Regions from separate parts of the Aliivibrio sp. S2TY2 genome, predicted to be linked through region 2. Evidence: predicted binding sites of a transcription regulator. Region 2 holds the regulator's gene; each other region holds the start of a gene.
The links. The regulator PurR, encoded in region 2, represses purine synthesis genes. The targets are predictions, from matches to a motif close to TNANGNAAACGTTTNCNTNA.

Region 1 (3,203 bases), on a different contig from region 2:
TTTAACGGAGAGGTTTTCACTTTCAGGCTGAGTCATATATCAACTACCACTAATACAAAGGTTCATAGCCATTACTATATACTGAAAGAGAAATAAGAAATACGTAGAGTGTAATAAAATCAAATTCAAGGCAAAAAAATGGCCCTATTTAAGGACCATTAATCAATTAACTTGCGATTATTTTTTCGCAATAGGATCAACGTATGTTACCGCCATATCCCATGGTTGTTCAATCCACGTATCTTGTGGGATATCTACAATGTAAGTATCCACTAAGTGAATTCCTGCAGGCTTAGCACATACAGTTACTAGTTTACCTTTAGGATACATTTCACGTAATTTAACCGCTGTATCACCGCTGTCAACAAGATCATCAATGATGATAAAGCCTTCACCGTCACCTTCCATTGCTTTAACCACTGTCATGTCACGCTGATGATCATGGTCATAGCTTGAGATACATACTGTATCAACATAACGGATATTTAACTCACGAGCTAAGATAGCAGCAGGAACTAAACCACCACGGCTCACAGCCAAAATACCTTTCCATTGTTCCGCAGGAAGTAACTGCTCAGCAAGCTGGCGAGTATACATCTGCATGTTGTCCCAAGTGATTACAAATTTGTTAGCCATAATAGACAAAACCTCTAAAAAGCATAGACAACAGACTATGCCGTAAAAATAAATTTCAGCGTGAATAGTGCAGCAAGAACCCAAACACTGATGTGAACATCACGACCTTTACCACTTAGCAATTTAATTGCCGCATAAGAGATAAAGCCTAAAGAAATGCCATCAGCAATAGAGAAGGTTAAAGGCATTAGTAAGCATACCACAACAACAGGGGCTGCTTCAGTAAGATCTCGCCAATCAATACTCACAAGACCTGACATCATTAAAATTGCTACATAAAACAATGCTCCAGCAGTTGCATAAGCTGGAACCATACCTGCTAAAGGTGAGAAAAATAATGCAAGAAGAAATAATACACCAACAACAACAGCAGTTAAGCCAGTACGCCCCCCAGCAGCAACACCAGAAACACTTTCAATATAAGATGTTGTATTTGATGTACCTAATAAAGCACCAACAGAAGTCGCTGTTGAGTCAGCTAATAATGCTTTATTTAAACGAGGGATATTTCCATCTTTATCCATGATGCCCGCTTTCTGAGACACGCCAACTAAAGTCCCTGCTGTATCAAATAAATCAACAAACAAGAAAGCAAAAACAACAGTCAACATGCTCAATTCAAACGCACTAGAAAAGTCTAATTGTAAAAATGTTGGTGCGATACTTGGTGGCATTGACATAATGCCTGCGTATTGAACATCACCGAAAAGTAATGAAAGAGCAGTAACCGCTAAAATAGCGATCATTACAGCAGCTTTATAACCACGATGAACCAATGCAATCGTTAAAAAGAAAGCCAATGCCCCCATTGCAGCAGGAAAACCGTTAATAGCTCCCATTGAAACTAAAGTTGCTGGATTATCAACAACGATACCTGAGTTTTTTAATGCAATAAAAGCCAGGAATAAACCAATACCCGCAGAGATGCCCGTTCGTAAAGAAAGAGGGATTGAATTAATAATCAATTCTCTAATTTTAAACAAGCTTAATAATATAAATAGAACACCAGACATAAATACAGCCGCTAATGCAACCTGCCATGTATGCCCCATACCTAAAACAACGGTATAAGTAAAGAAAGCGTTTAGTCCCATTCCTGGAGCTTGCGCAATTGGGAAATTAGCAACAAATCCCATAATAAAACAACCGATTGCAGCAGCAATACAAGTTGCAACAAATACTGCACCTTTATCCATACCGGCATCAGCTAAAATAGCTGGATTAACAAAAATAACATAAGCCATAGTTAGGAAGGTGGTTAACCCTGCAATAATCTCAGTACGAACATTCGTACCGTTTTCTTTCAGTTTAAATAGTTTCTCAAGCATTTGAGTAATCCCTAAAGTTTTTATTGCAATCTAAACGTTTGCGTAATCGATTGGCTGAGGATTATAAAGAGGAATTATAGGAATTTCTAGCGATAGTTACCCTTTTACTATGTAAATAGTAAATAAAGTGAATGCCTTGATCTAATAATTAATTTTTTTTATTTAAAGTCAGTATCTTAAAATAGAGATGAGGGTTTTGAAGGGATTTAAGCAGAAAATTTAGATAAAAAAAACGCCACCCAAATGATTTGGCTGGCGGAGAATTAAGTCACCCTTAATGGGGTTAATTGAATTCCAATTATAGGGGTATTACTTTACTGTATAAAACCGAAGTTTTATTAGTAACCAAAGCAAGCTGGGTATACGAATTGACTTGTATAAACAGAGCGTTGATTCCAGAAACTTGAAGAACTTAAACAAAACATAACATCACCTTATCAATTGATAGTTTTTAACATTAAAATTGATCTCGGTTCCTTGGAGGCGATAAATCGGACTCATCCTTTGAGCATTTATTTCTTGCTGTAACAGCAGATGAGTTAACTATACCACCATGAAATTTAATTACAACAAAAACATGACACAGTTCACACTTATTAAATTAATCCTCTCTTTAGTATCGAACGTTATGTAATTTTATTACTTTAATTTTTGCTATTAAAAAAACACTCTATTTCTCGTACTTTCTTCATGACTTCTGATAATGTATTTGCAATATCAAACAGAGTAATTAGCTAAATTCATAGGTATACTTGTTTTAATTAACAACCAATAACTCAAATGAATAGAGCATTTCTAAATAAATAATGCTTTCAAAAGGAGATCCTTGTGTCTGAGATCAGTCAACTAACCCCTCAACCACTTTGGCAGTTTTTCGATAAAATTTGTTCTATCCCTCACCCTTCTAAGCATGAAGAAGCGCTCGCTCAATACATTATTGAATGGGCAACAAGTGAAGGTTTAGATGTACGTCGTGATCCAACTGGCAATGTATTCATTAAAAAGCCAGCAACCGCAGGCATGGAAGATCGTAAAGGGGTTGTACTTCAAGCGCATATCGACATGGTTCCACAGAAGAATGAAGATACCGACCATGACTTTACAAAAGATCCGATTCAACCTTACATTGATGGTGAGTGGGTAACCGCTAAAGGAACTACTCTTGGTGCTGATAATGGTATGGGTATGGCTTCTTGCTTGGCTGTGCTTGCTTCAAAAGAGCTTAAACATGGTCCATTA
Region 2 (3,203 bases):
GTTTCAGCCTCGCTCACTTGATATCCCTCGGCTTCAAAATAGCCTACAAGTTTAGAGCGAGTTACCACTTCGTCTTCAACAACTAAAATGTGATAGCTCATAATTTTCTCTTTTTATGGTTATTTGGATGGTTCTTATCTTATTCTATTCATATTTTGTAATAATGCCAATTTTCAATTGATATATCTGTGATTTGTTTGATTCAAAACAAATCTTAACCAAAATCCGGCTTTAATCTTTACATATATATTTATACACGCTGTTAATGATAGGTGCTATTCCTTTTCACACTTATCCAGTACAATTCCCATATAAATTTTTTGGAGTGACGAATACATGAACGAATTGACTGCATTTAACGAACAACGCGCTGAAATTTACTGGTGGCTGTCAAGTTTATTAACAAGCGAATTAACCGCAGAACAATTAGAAGAATACAATAGCTTTGAAGTTCGTACATTTTTATCAAACTTAGCTGAAACCGCAGAATTATCTAGCTCAGTGAGTGCTCTAATTGAAAAGTTAAATCAATTACAAAAACGTGAAGACGCACAACTTGAACTTTCTGCCGACTTTTGCCAAGCTTTTTTAGGTTCAGATAAAAGCAGTGCCCTACCTTATGCATCACTATACCTTGATAAATCAGGTCTTTTGAATGCAAAACCAGCACAAGAAATGCGTGCACTATTAGAGAAATATAACATCGCACAAAAAGCTGAATTTAATGAGCCTGCCGATCACATTGCCATTGAACTTGATTTTCTTGGTAATTTAATCGTAATGACAAACCAACAAGCTTCTGAAGAAGAATTTGAAGCTTACATGGCCGCTCAGTTAAACTTCATTAATGAGCAACTCTTATCATGGACACCACGCTTTAGCCAAATCTGCCAAGAGCGAGATGACTTCGGCTTCTACGCAGCGGTTACACATTTCTTAGTGACGTTCTTACAGTTAGATGCTGCATTCCTTACTGGTGAGTAATTGAGTCACTCATTTTGATGATATAAATTAACAAGTACGTGATATAAATCAGATTACAACTAGAATTTATGAAATCAATAATTGTTTGCACTATACTTTACCTATAGTATGTGTACGCAAACGATAAAATTAAAACATTAAATAAAAGCCGCATTTTTAGCGGTTTTTTTCATTTATCAGGGCCTATTTATCTTCCATCAGTTCTTTAAAAGAGCAACACCTATTTTGTTGGAACATAAATAGCCCCTTATTTAACTATGTTAAGGCTTAAATATGGCTACAATTAAAGACGTTGCAAAATTAGCAGCGGTATCAACAACAACCGTATCTCACGTAATAAATAAAACTCGCTTCGTCGCTGAAGCAACACAAAAACGCGTGTGGGAAGCTGTTGACGAATTAAATTACGCACCAAGTGCCGTAGCTCGTAGTTTAAAATGCAACACAACACGAACTATCGGTATGCTAGTAACGCAATCATTCAATCCTTTTTTTGCAGAAGTAATGCACGGTGTTGAAAATTACTGTTACAAGCAAGGCTACACATTGTTTATGTGTAATACCGAAGGTGATCTAGAAAAGCAAAAACATTACATCCGTATGCTGGCAGAGAAACGAGTAGATGGCTTACTTGTTATGTGTTCTGATCTAAATGAGCAACTTCTTGCTCTTCTTGAGAAAAACACCGAACTACCTATGGTTATCATGGACTGGGGCCCAGACAGCCCACACACAGATAAAATCATTGATAATTCAGAAAAAGGTGGTTACTTAGCGACTAAACATTTGATTGAAAAAGGTCATACTGAAATCGCATGCATTACTGGTCAAGCGGATAAAGCTACATGTAATGAGCGAATCCATGGTTTTAAACGTGCACATGAAGAGGCAGGATTAGCCTTTAATCCAAATTGGATTTTAGAAGGTGATTTTGAATGTGCTTCTGCAGCTAAAGCGATAGATAAACTAATCGCAATGGACAAACAGCCAACAGCTATATTCTGTTTCAATGACATTATGGCATTAGCCGCGATTAGTCGAATTAAACAGTCTGGTTTACGTGTACCTGAAGATATCTCAGTGATTGGATATGATAATATTGAGTTATCTGCTTATTTCTCTCCACCACTCACTACAATTCATCAACCTAAGCGAAGAGTCGGAAAAACTGCGGTTGAAATTTTATTAGAGCGTATAAAAGATAAACATCACGAGCGTCGTATTTTTGAAATGCAGCCTGAAGTAGTATCTCGAAATAGTGTTTTTGATAAGACTAAATAATAAAGTTTAAATTTACAAAACAAGAACAATCAACGTCATTTTCAAGGAAAAGTTGAACCAACTTAACAAAAATGACGTTAATTTTATGGAGCAAGATCACACTTTTGATTTTTTTTGGTCTCTTGACTTATTGATTGCTATATCATCATCCAAAGTCACGAACAGGGCAAACTGTGCGAAAGTGCAGGACGCAAAGCTTCCGGCCTAAGTTTTATATAGGGTAGCGGGGTTGCCGATGGCAAGTATTCTTTTATGCATTGTTAATTTTTACTTTAAAATAACAATTCTATATTTTGAACTTGCTACTATTTCCTCGGGCTCAGTTGTTTAGTGACATAGACTTACTAACCGAGAATTATTGCAATGGATAAACCAGTACTAAAAGAATCACTCCGTCTCCTCTCCTCTCTAGGAAAGATCACTTCACGTTCTATGTTTGGTGGTTTCGGTATATTTATCGACAGCACTATGTTCGCACTTGTCGTTCAAGATAAGCTGCATTTAAGAGCAAGTGATGACACTATCAACTTATTTAAAGAGCAAGGATTTGAACCATACGTTTATAAAAAACGTGGTTTTCCTGTTGTGACCAAATATTTTGCAATTTCAGCAGAATGTTGGAAAGAACCTGATTCAATCTTATTACAAGCGGTTATCGCTCTAGATGTCGCTAAAAAAGATAAAGAAAAACAGAAATCAGAAGGTCCATCTCGAATTAAAGACCTACCAAATTTACGATTAGCAACAGAACGAATGCTTAAAAAGGCAGGTATTAATACTGTTGAAGAACTTCGTGATACAGGGTCAGTTAACGCATACAAAGCCATTCAGCAAACGCACTCTAGCAGTGTGAGCGATGAATTACTTTGGTCTCTTGAAGGTGCGATTAAAGGTACTCACTGGTCTGTTATTTCATCTGATACCAGAGATGAATTAAG
Region 3 (3,203 bases), on a different contig from region 2:
CAAAACAGAACATTGGTGAAGTGGATGTCGCGGTTAACTTTGGTAGCGTGACTTTCTTACCTGAAGATCATCTGTATGCGGATTCGACGGGGATTATTATTTCTCAAGAGCCGTTAGAAGAGATGGGTGAGGAAGCGTAGAGCAGACGGCTTCGCCTTTAGAGCGCTTCGCTTAAGACGCAACAAGCTGCTTAAGAGGTTAGAAAGCGAGAGTTCAGATCGCTCTGCTTGCAGAATTCAGAGGTGATCGCTGTGGCTACAGCAATAAAGAATGATTCTCCCCCTTATACGATAAGCCATTGAAAGCGAATAGGTTAATACAAGGGGGAGTTAGAGGGGGTTGGTTATGCATATTATTGCCATTCAGATAAACCAAAACTCATCACTAACAACCCCTCCTAACCTCCCCTTATATCAACATCACCGATCTCAATAATCTATCTATCAAGGGGAGGAACTATAATTGTGACCGCTTTAACTACCACTATCACCTCTGAACCCTGCAAGGGAGCTTGCGACCGATCTGAAACCTGAACCCTGCTCTTAAAACAAAAAAACCGCAGATGCTTTCACACCTACGGTTTCAAATTCTTTCGCTAACTAAGCCTTAGTTAACCAATTCTCAATTTTTGATAAGTAAATCTTTCATCTTTAAGGCGGAGGCGCGGAGCTTATGATAATAAGTGAGCACCGACAACACAGAAGATGGAAGAGTTACGACTCAAAAAATAGAATTACTCTACTTCGTCCATCTTACCTAACAGACCACGGATACGAGCTTCAAATTGCGCTTGCTCATCACGTGCACGCTGAGCTTCTTGCTCAACTTCAGAACGACCGTTATTTGCTTGCTCAAGATCTTGAGTTAGCGTTGCGTTCGTTTCTTTTAATTCTTCAACTTCCATTTGTAGCAGTGCGATTGTATCTACTGCCATTTGAACTTTAGCTTCTAGTTGTTCTAATATTTCTAAAGACATTCCTGCCACCTTAACTGTATTCGTCATTGAATATGCAGCGAATTAACTACTCACTACAAACATGTTTTCTATTCTACTCAGCAAATGCAATTCTGCCATAGTGTTATTGCTGAAAATGCATCATTTGAACAAAAAAACGGCACATTTTACCAACATCTGACGTTCTTTCTTAAGATTAAAACGAACTTCATACTAAAACTAGATTTTTCAATTCATTATTTGAGTTAAAGCACGGCTTCTCTTCTATAAATCAAACGGATGAATTCTAAAAAAATCGAATCTTTACTCAAAAAGCAAACGTTTCCCTTTTTGTTATGCTAAAATCCTCGCGATTTTTACTTATTCATCGATTTATTCGGAGCAATTATGAAACGCGATTTAGCAATGGCTTTTTCTCGAGTTACTGAAGGTGCCGCATTAGCGGGTTACAAATGGCTTGGCCGCGGTGATAAGAACGCGGCTGATGGTGCTGCCGTTGAAGTAATGCGTACACTTCTGAACAAGACTGACATCAGTGGTGAAATTGTTATTGGTGAAGGTGAGATCGATGATGCGCCTATGCTATACATCGGTGAAAACGTAGGTACAGGTGGTGATGCTGTAGATATCGCTGTTGACCCAATTGAAGGCACTCGCATGACTGCGATGGGCCAATCAAACGCACTTGCAGTATTAGCTGCGGGTGAAAAAGGCAGTTTCTTAAAAGCCCCTGATATGTACATGGAAAAACTGGTTGTTGGCCCAGGAGCAAAAGGCGCCATTGATTTAGCCCTTCCTCTAGAAGAGAACCTAGTAAACATTGCAAAAGCATTGGGTAAACCATTAGATACTTTAGTGGTGACTACTCTAGCTAAGCCTCGCCACGACGAAGTAATCGCAAACATGCAGAAGATGGGTGTTCGTGTCTTTGCAGTACCAGATGGAGATGTCGCCGCTTCTATTTTAACTTGTATGCCAGATAGCGAAGTTGACGTAATGTACTGTATTGGTGGCGCACCTGAAGGTGTGGTTTCTGCTGCGGTTATTCGTGCGTTAGATGGTGACATGCAAGCGCGTCTTCTTCCTCGTCATGAAGTAAAAGGCGATACTGAAGAAAACCGTATTCACGGTGAAGAAGAACTAAAACGCTGTGAAGAAATGGGCGTTAAAGCGAACGTTATCTTAAAGATGAGCGATATGGCTCGTAGTGATGATGTTGTTTTCGCAGCTACAGGTATCACGAAAGGTGATTTACTAGAAGGCATCACTCGCCAAGGTAATATTGCAACGACTGAAACGCTACTTATCCGTGGTCGTTGTCGTACGATCCGTCGCATTAAGTCTATTCATTATCTAGAGCGTAAAGACAAAGAAGTTAGAGATATTATTCTTTAAGAGCTTCGTTCTTTGATAAATTTGAAACCGCGGGTGTGAAAGCATCTGCGGTTTTTTTGTTTTAGAGAGTTCAGGTTTCAGATCGGTCGCAAGCTCCCTTGCAGGATTCAGGAAGATCAAAAGCGAGTCCCCCTGACCCCTTTAAGCGAAGCGATCTGAATCCTGCTCCTCCCTCTCAAAAGTGAGACACCCCTTCAATCTCTCCCATCACACTTTCTCAAAACCTGAAAACCCCAACTAAGCTGAATCTATTGATACAAAAGACAAGGAGTCAGCCAATGCCGCATTCATATCATCACATCGACATTCCCTCATTCGATGAACTCAAAGCATTAGCAGAAAAATCCCCTGAACAATTAGAAGCCTTACGACATCAACTTAGTATGGAGTTTATTGAAAGTGTACCGGAAGCACATCAAGGGCCCCTGCTCGCACAGCAAAGCCACATTGAGCGTATTATTGAAAGAGGTAATAACCCTAATCACATCAATATATTATTAGGGAGAGAGCTTGGTAAGCAGTTTGTACGTTTTGCTAATTCATTAAATAAACCCATTGATGAGCATCAAGCGGCAGACATTATTCAATTTCCGAATGCCAATAATCGCTCATCAAATAATACAAAGCATTAAAAGAGGGTTTGTTTTATTTTCTATCCTACTTTTTGAAAGCTCTCTTGCTCCATATCTCTCACATTGATGGTTAAACTATCAATGTGATTGGCTTGCTCTACTAATACATCCATTAATCCGCGACTTAATTCTCGTTTCTGCTCTGGCGTTCTTCCCGATAATAACTCTACCGTTATATGAATAAAATCAGCACTGTTACCCTTATCACCCACCAACCAAGA
Region 4 (3,203 bases), on a different contig from region 2:
GTCTTAATCTCACTATAATCACCGTCTTTCGCTTTATTAATGGCTTGTTGAGCAAGATAATTTCTAAGAATGTATTTAGGATTTACCCTTCTCATTTCTTTACAGCGTATCTCTGCACTCTTCTCTTCTTTCTCACATCGTGCCAAATATAGCTCAACCCAGAGTGTTGCTGCTTCTCTATCTAAAAACAAATCGACAACGGTTTGCTTATCTTGACTATCTAAATAAGACAACGCTCTCATAAACCGTGTGTAATCTACAGAGTTTTGTGACAATAATTCAAACATCGACTCAAATAATCGGCTATCTCCTTCTTGTTTAGAAAGTAACCCCAATTTCTTTCTCATTAGTTGACTAAAATAATGACCCAAGCGAGTTTCATACTTCTCTAAGGAGGATTCTAAGTCTGATTTTTCAATCAATGACGAAAGAGAATGCGCTAATGCCGATAGATTCCATAGTCCTATTCTCGGTTGTTGATTAAATGCATAGCGGCCTTGGTAATCTGAATGATTGCAAATATAGCTCGGTTCATAATCATCTAAAAAACCAAATGGGCCATAGTCAAACGTTTGCCCAGTGATCGACATGTTATCTGTGTTCATTACCCCATGAGCGAACCCAACAGCCTGCCAATGCGCAATCATATAAGCTGTTTTGTCTGCGATTTCATCGAACATTGCTGCATAGGGTTTATCCTTAGCTATACATTGAGGGTAATGCCACTCAATCACCTTATCCGCCAATAATTTCTGCTCTGATAATAAATTTGAATAAAACAGATGTTCGAAATGTCCAAATCGAATATGAGTTTCAGCCATTCGGACAAGTAATGCTCCTGTTTCATAACCCTCCCTAAAAACGGGAGTATCACTCGTCATCATCCCTAATGCTCGTGTTGTAGGGATACCTAATCCAGCCATAGCTTCACTGCACAAATATTCACGAATGGTAGATCGAAGTACTGCTCGGCCATCGCCAGATCGAGAATAAGGCGTTAACCCTGCCCCTTTTAAATGAAGGTCAACACTGTTTCCTTCTTTATCCTTAATTTCAGCAAGTAATAATCCTCGCCCATCACCAAGTTCAGGGTTATATCCACCAAATTGATGGCCTGCATATTTCATTGCTAGTGGAGAAAAAACAGCAGGAACATGCTCGCCAGAAAAAGAAGAAAGTAACTCTGTATTACTCTCAGGATCTTCAGGTAAACCAAACTGTGCCGCAAGTTTACTGTTCCATATAACCCAACGTGTATTTTCCAACGGCGTTGGTTGAACATAAGTAAAAAAACTGCGAGGTAATTCAGCGTAACGAGTTGTAATTGAAAAAGCATTCCAAAAAGACATGAGCGTAATCCATTAACAGTGTAATGAACTAACGCTAACACATTGAAAAGTTATATGACAGAAATGAAAAAAGCCGCACTAACCATAAGGTTAATGCGGCTTTTTCAATTTGGTACGCCCTGAAGGATTCGAACCTTCGACCACCTCCTTAGAAGGGAGGTGCTCTATCCAGCTGAGCTAAGGGCGCTCTATGGGGTAGGATTATACGAATATCCGAAAACAGATCAATCCTTTTCTTATCATTATCTTACCGAATGATGAAAAAAAGGGCAGATCGTGCACTCTTTGATCTAATCATTAAATAAAAAATCATTTTTACCTAAAAAACAAATCATAGTTCTCATTTTAACGAGAGTATCCCACCAATAGGCAAACGTTTGCGCTATGGCTATTAAGTTAACTTTCTGCGACAATACGGGGGTCAACCTAGTATTAGACCTTCAAAGGATCACTATGACCGCTCAAATTATCGATGGAAAACTCATTTCTCAAACCGTTCGCTCTGAAGTTGGTGCTCGCGTTAAAGCTCGCGTAGAAGCAGGACTTCGAGCTCCTGGCCTTGCTGTCGTTCTTGTTGGACAAGATCCTGCCTCTCAAGTTTATGTTGGAAGCAAGCGCCGTGCTTGTGAAGAAGTTGGCTTTATTTCAAAATCTTACGATTTACCAACCACCACAACAGAAGCTGAATTATTGTCTATTATTGACACATTAAATCAAGACGCAGAGATTGATGGTATTTTAGTTCAACTTCCTCTTCCGGCAGGAATGGACAGTACTAAAATTTTAGAGCACATTGATCCAGAGAAAGACGTTGATGGTTTTCACCCCTATAACGTTGGTCGCCTTTCTCAACGCATTCCAAAATTGCGTTCATGCACACCTAAAGGCATCATTACCCTGCTTGAACGTTACAATATTCAGGTACGTGGAATGCATGCGGTTGTTGTCGGTGCATCAAACATCGTTGGTCGTCCTATGACACTTGAATTACTTCTTGCTGGTTGCACAACAACAACCTGTCATCGATTCACTAAAGATCTTGAAAACCATATTCGCCAAGCCGACCTTGTTGTCGTTGCCGTTGGTAAACCAAACTTTATCCCAGGAGAGTGGATTAAAGAAGGCGCAGTCGTAGTCGATGTAGGTATCAACCGTTTAGACTCAGGCAAGTTAATCGGTGATGTTGAATACGACGTAGCAAAAACAAAAGCAAGCTACATTACTCCTGTTCCTGGTGGCGTTGGACCTATGACAGTTGCTAGTCTTATTGAAAACACATTACTTGCCTGCGAGCAGTATCACAGTAAATAATTGAACTACTGATAAAAATATTAACTGGCGAACTTTTCAAAGTTCGCCTTTTTTATATCTGCGCATTGCCACATTTCTTGATTAATTTTCATTCTATTTTTAGTTTTTTCTTGGACAAAATAAGGGTTTAGTAACTAACCTTATAGAAGCTTAATTAAAAAAACGGATGACGAGAGGAAATGGATATGAGTATTTTTGACCACTATCAAGCCCGTTATGAAGCGGCAAAAGATGAAGAGATGTCACTGCAAGATTTCTTGTCCCTATGTAGTAATGACAAAAGTGCTTATGCCAATGCAGCAGAAAGACTCCTTATGGCTATTGGCGAACCTGAAGTCATAGACACTGCACTTGATCCTCAGCTTAGTCGTATTTTTTCTAACAGAGTTATTTCTCGCTATGAAACCTTTAAAGACTTCTATGGGATGGAGGAACCCATTGAACAAATTGTTTCTTATCTTAAGCATGCTGCTCAAGGTCTTGAGGAGCGTAAACAGGTACTCTACCTATTAGGTCCTGTGGGTGGCGGTAAATCATCGCTCG

Region 1: a site for PurR is predicted at 1,991-2,010, ahead of PVK63_RS15895 (NCS2 family permease). Genes of this name have one in related genera too.
Region 3: a site for PurR is predicted at 1,266-1,285, ahead of glpX (class II fructose-bisphosphatase). Genes of this name have one in related genera too.
Region 4: a site for PurR is predicted at 1,715-1,734, ahead of folD (bifunctional methylenetetrahydrofolate dehydrogenase/methenyltetrahydrofolate cyclohydrolase FolD). Genes of this name have one in related genera too.

What each region holds. Positions count from the first base shown of each region.
Region 1 is NZ_JARACS010000012.1:24,531-27,733, forward strand. It holds gene frsA (esterase FrsA) at 1-36, opposite strand, end outside; gene gpt (xanthine phosphoribosyltransferase) at 178-636, opposite strand; gene PVK63_RS15895 (NCS2 family permease) at 672-1,964, opposite strand; gene PVK63_RS15900 (aminoacyl-histidine dipeptidase) at 2,793-3,203, shown strand, end outside.
Region 2 is NZ_JARACS010000010.1:11,994-15,196, reverse strand. It holds gene torR (two-component system response regulator TorR) at 1-101, opposite strand, end outside; gene torD (molecular chaperone TorD) at 337-984, shown strand; gene purR (HTH-type transcriptional repressor PurR) at 1,258-2,265, shown strand; cyclic di-GMP riboswitch class I at 2,421-2,502, shown strand; gene PVK63_RS14650 (TfoX/Sxy family DNA transformation protein) at 2,629-3,203, shown strand, end outside.
Region 3 is NZ_JARACS010000004.1:289,651-292,853, reverse strand. It holds gene rraA (ribonuclease E activity regulator RraA) at 1-140, shown strand, start outside; gene zapB (cell division protein ZapB) at 734-976, opposite strand; gene glpX (class II fructose-bisphosphatase) at 1,343-2,350, shown strand; gene PVK63_RS09515 (DUF3135 domain-containing protein) at 2,629-2,982, shown strand; gene PVK63_RS09510 (5-carboxymethyl-2-hydroxymuconate Delta-isomerase) at 3,003-3,203, opposite strand, start outside.
Region 4 is NZ_JARACS010000003.1:167,742-170,944, reverse strand. It holds gene PVK63_RS07155 (protein adenylyltransferase SelO) at 1-1,349, opposite strand, end outside; tRNA gene PVK63_RS07150 (tRNA-Arg) at 1,460-1,536, opposite strand; gene folD (bifunctional methylenetetrahydrofolate dehydrogenase/methenyltetrahydrofolate cyclohydrolase FolD) at 1,803-2,660, shown strand; gene PVK63_RS07140 (PrkA family serine protein kinase) at 2,846-3,203, shown strand, end outside.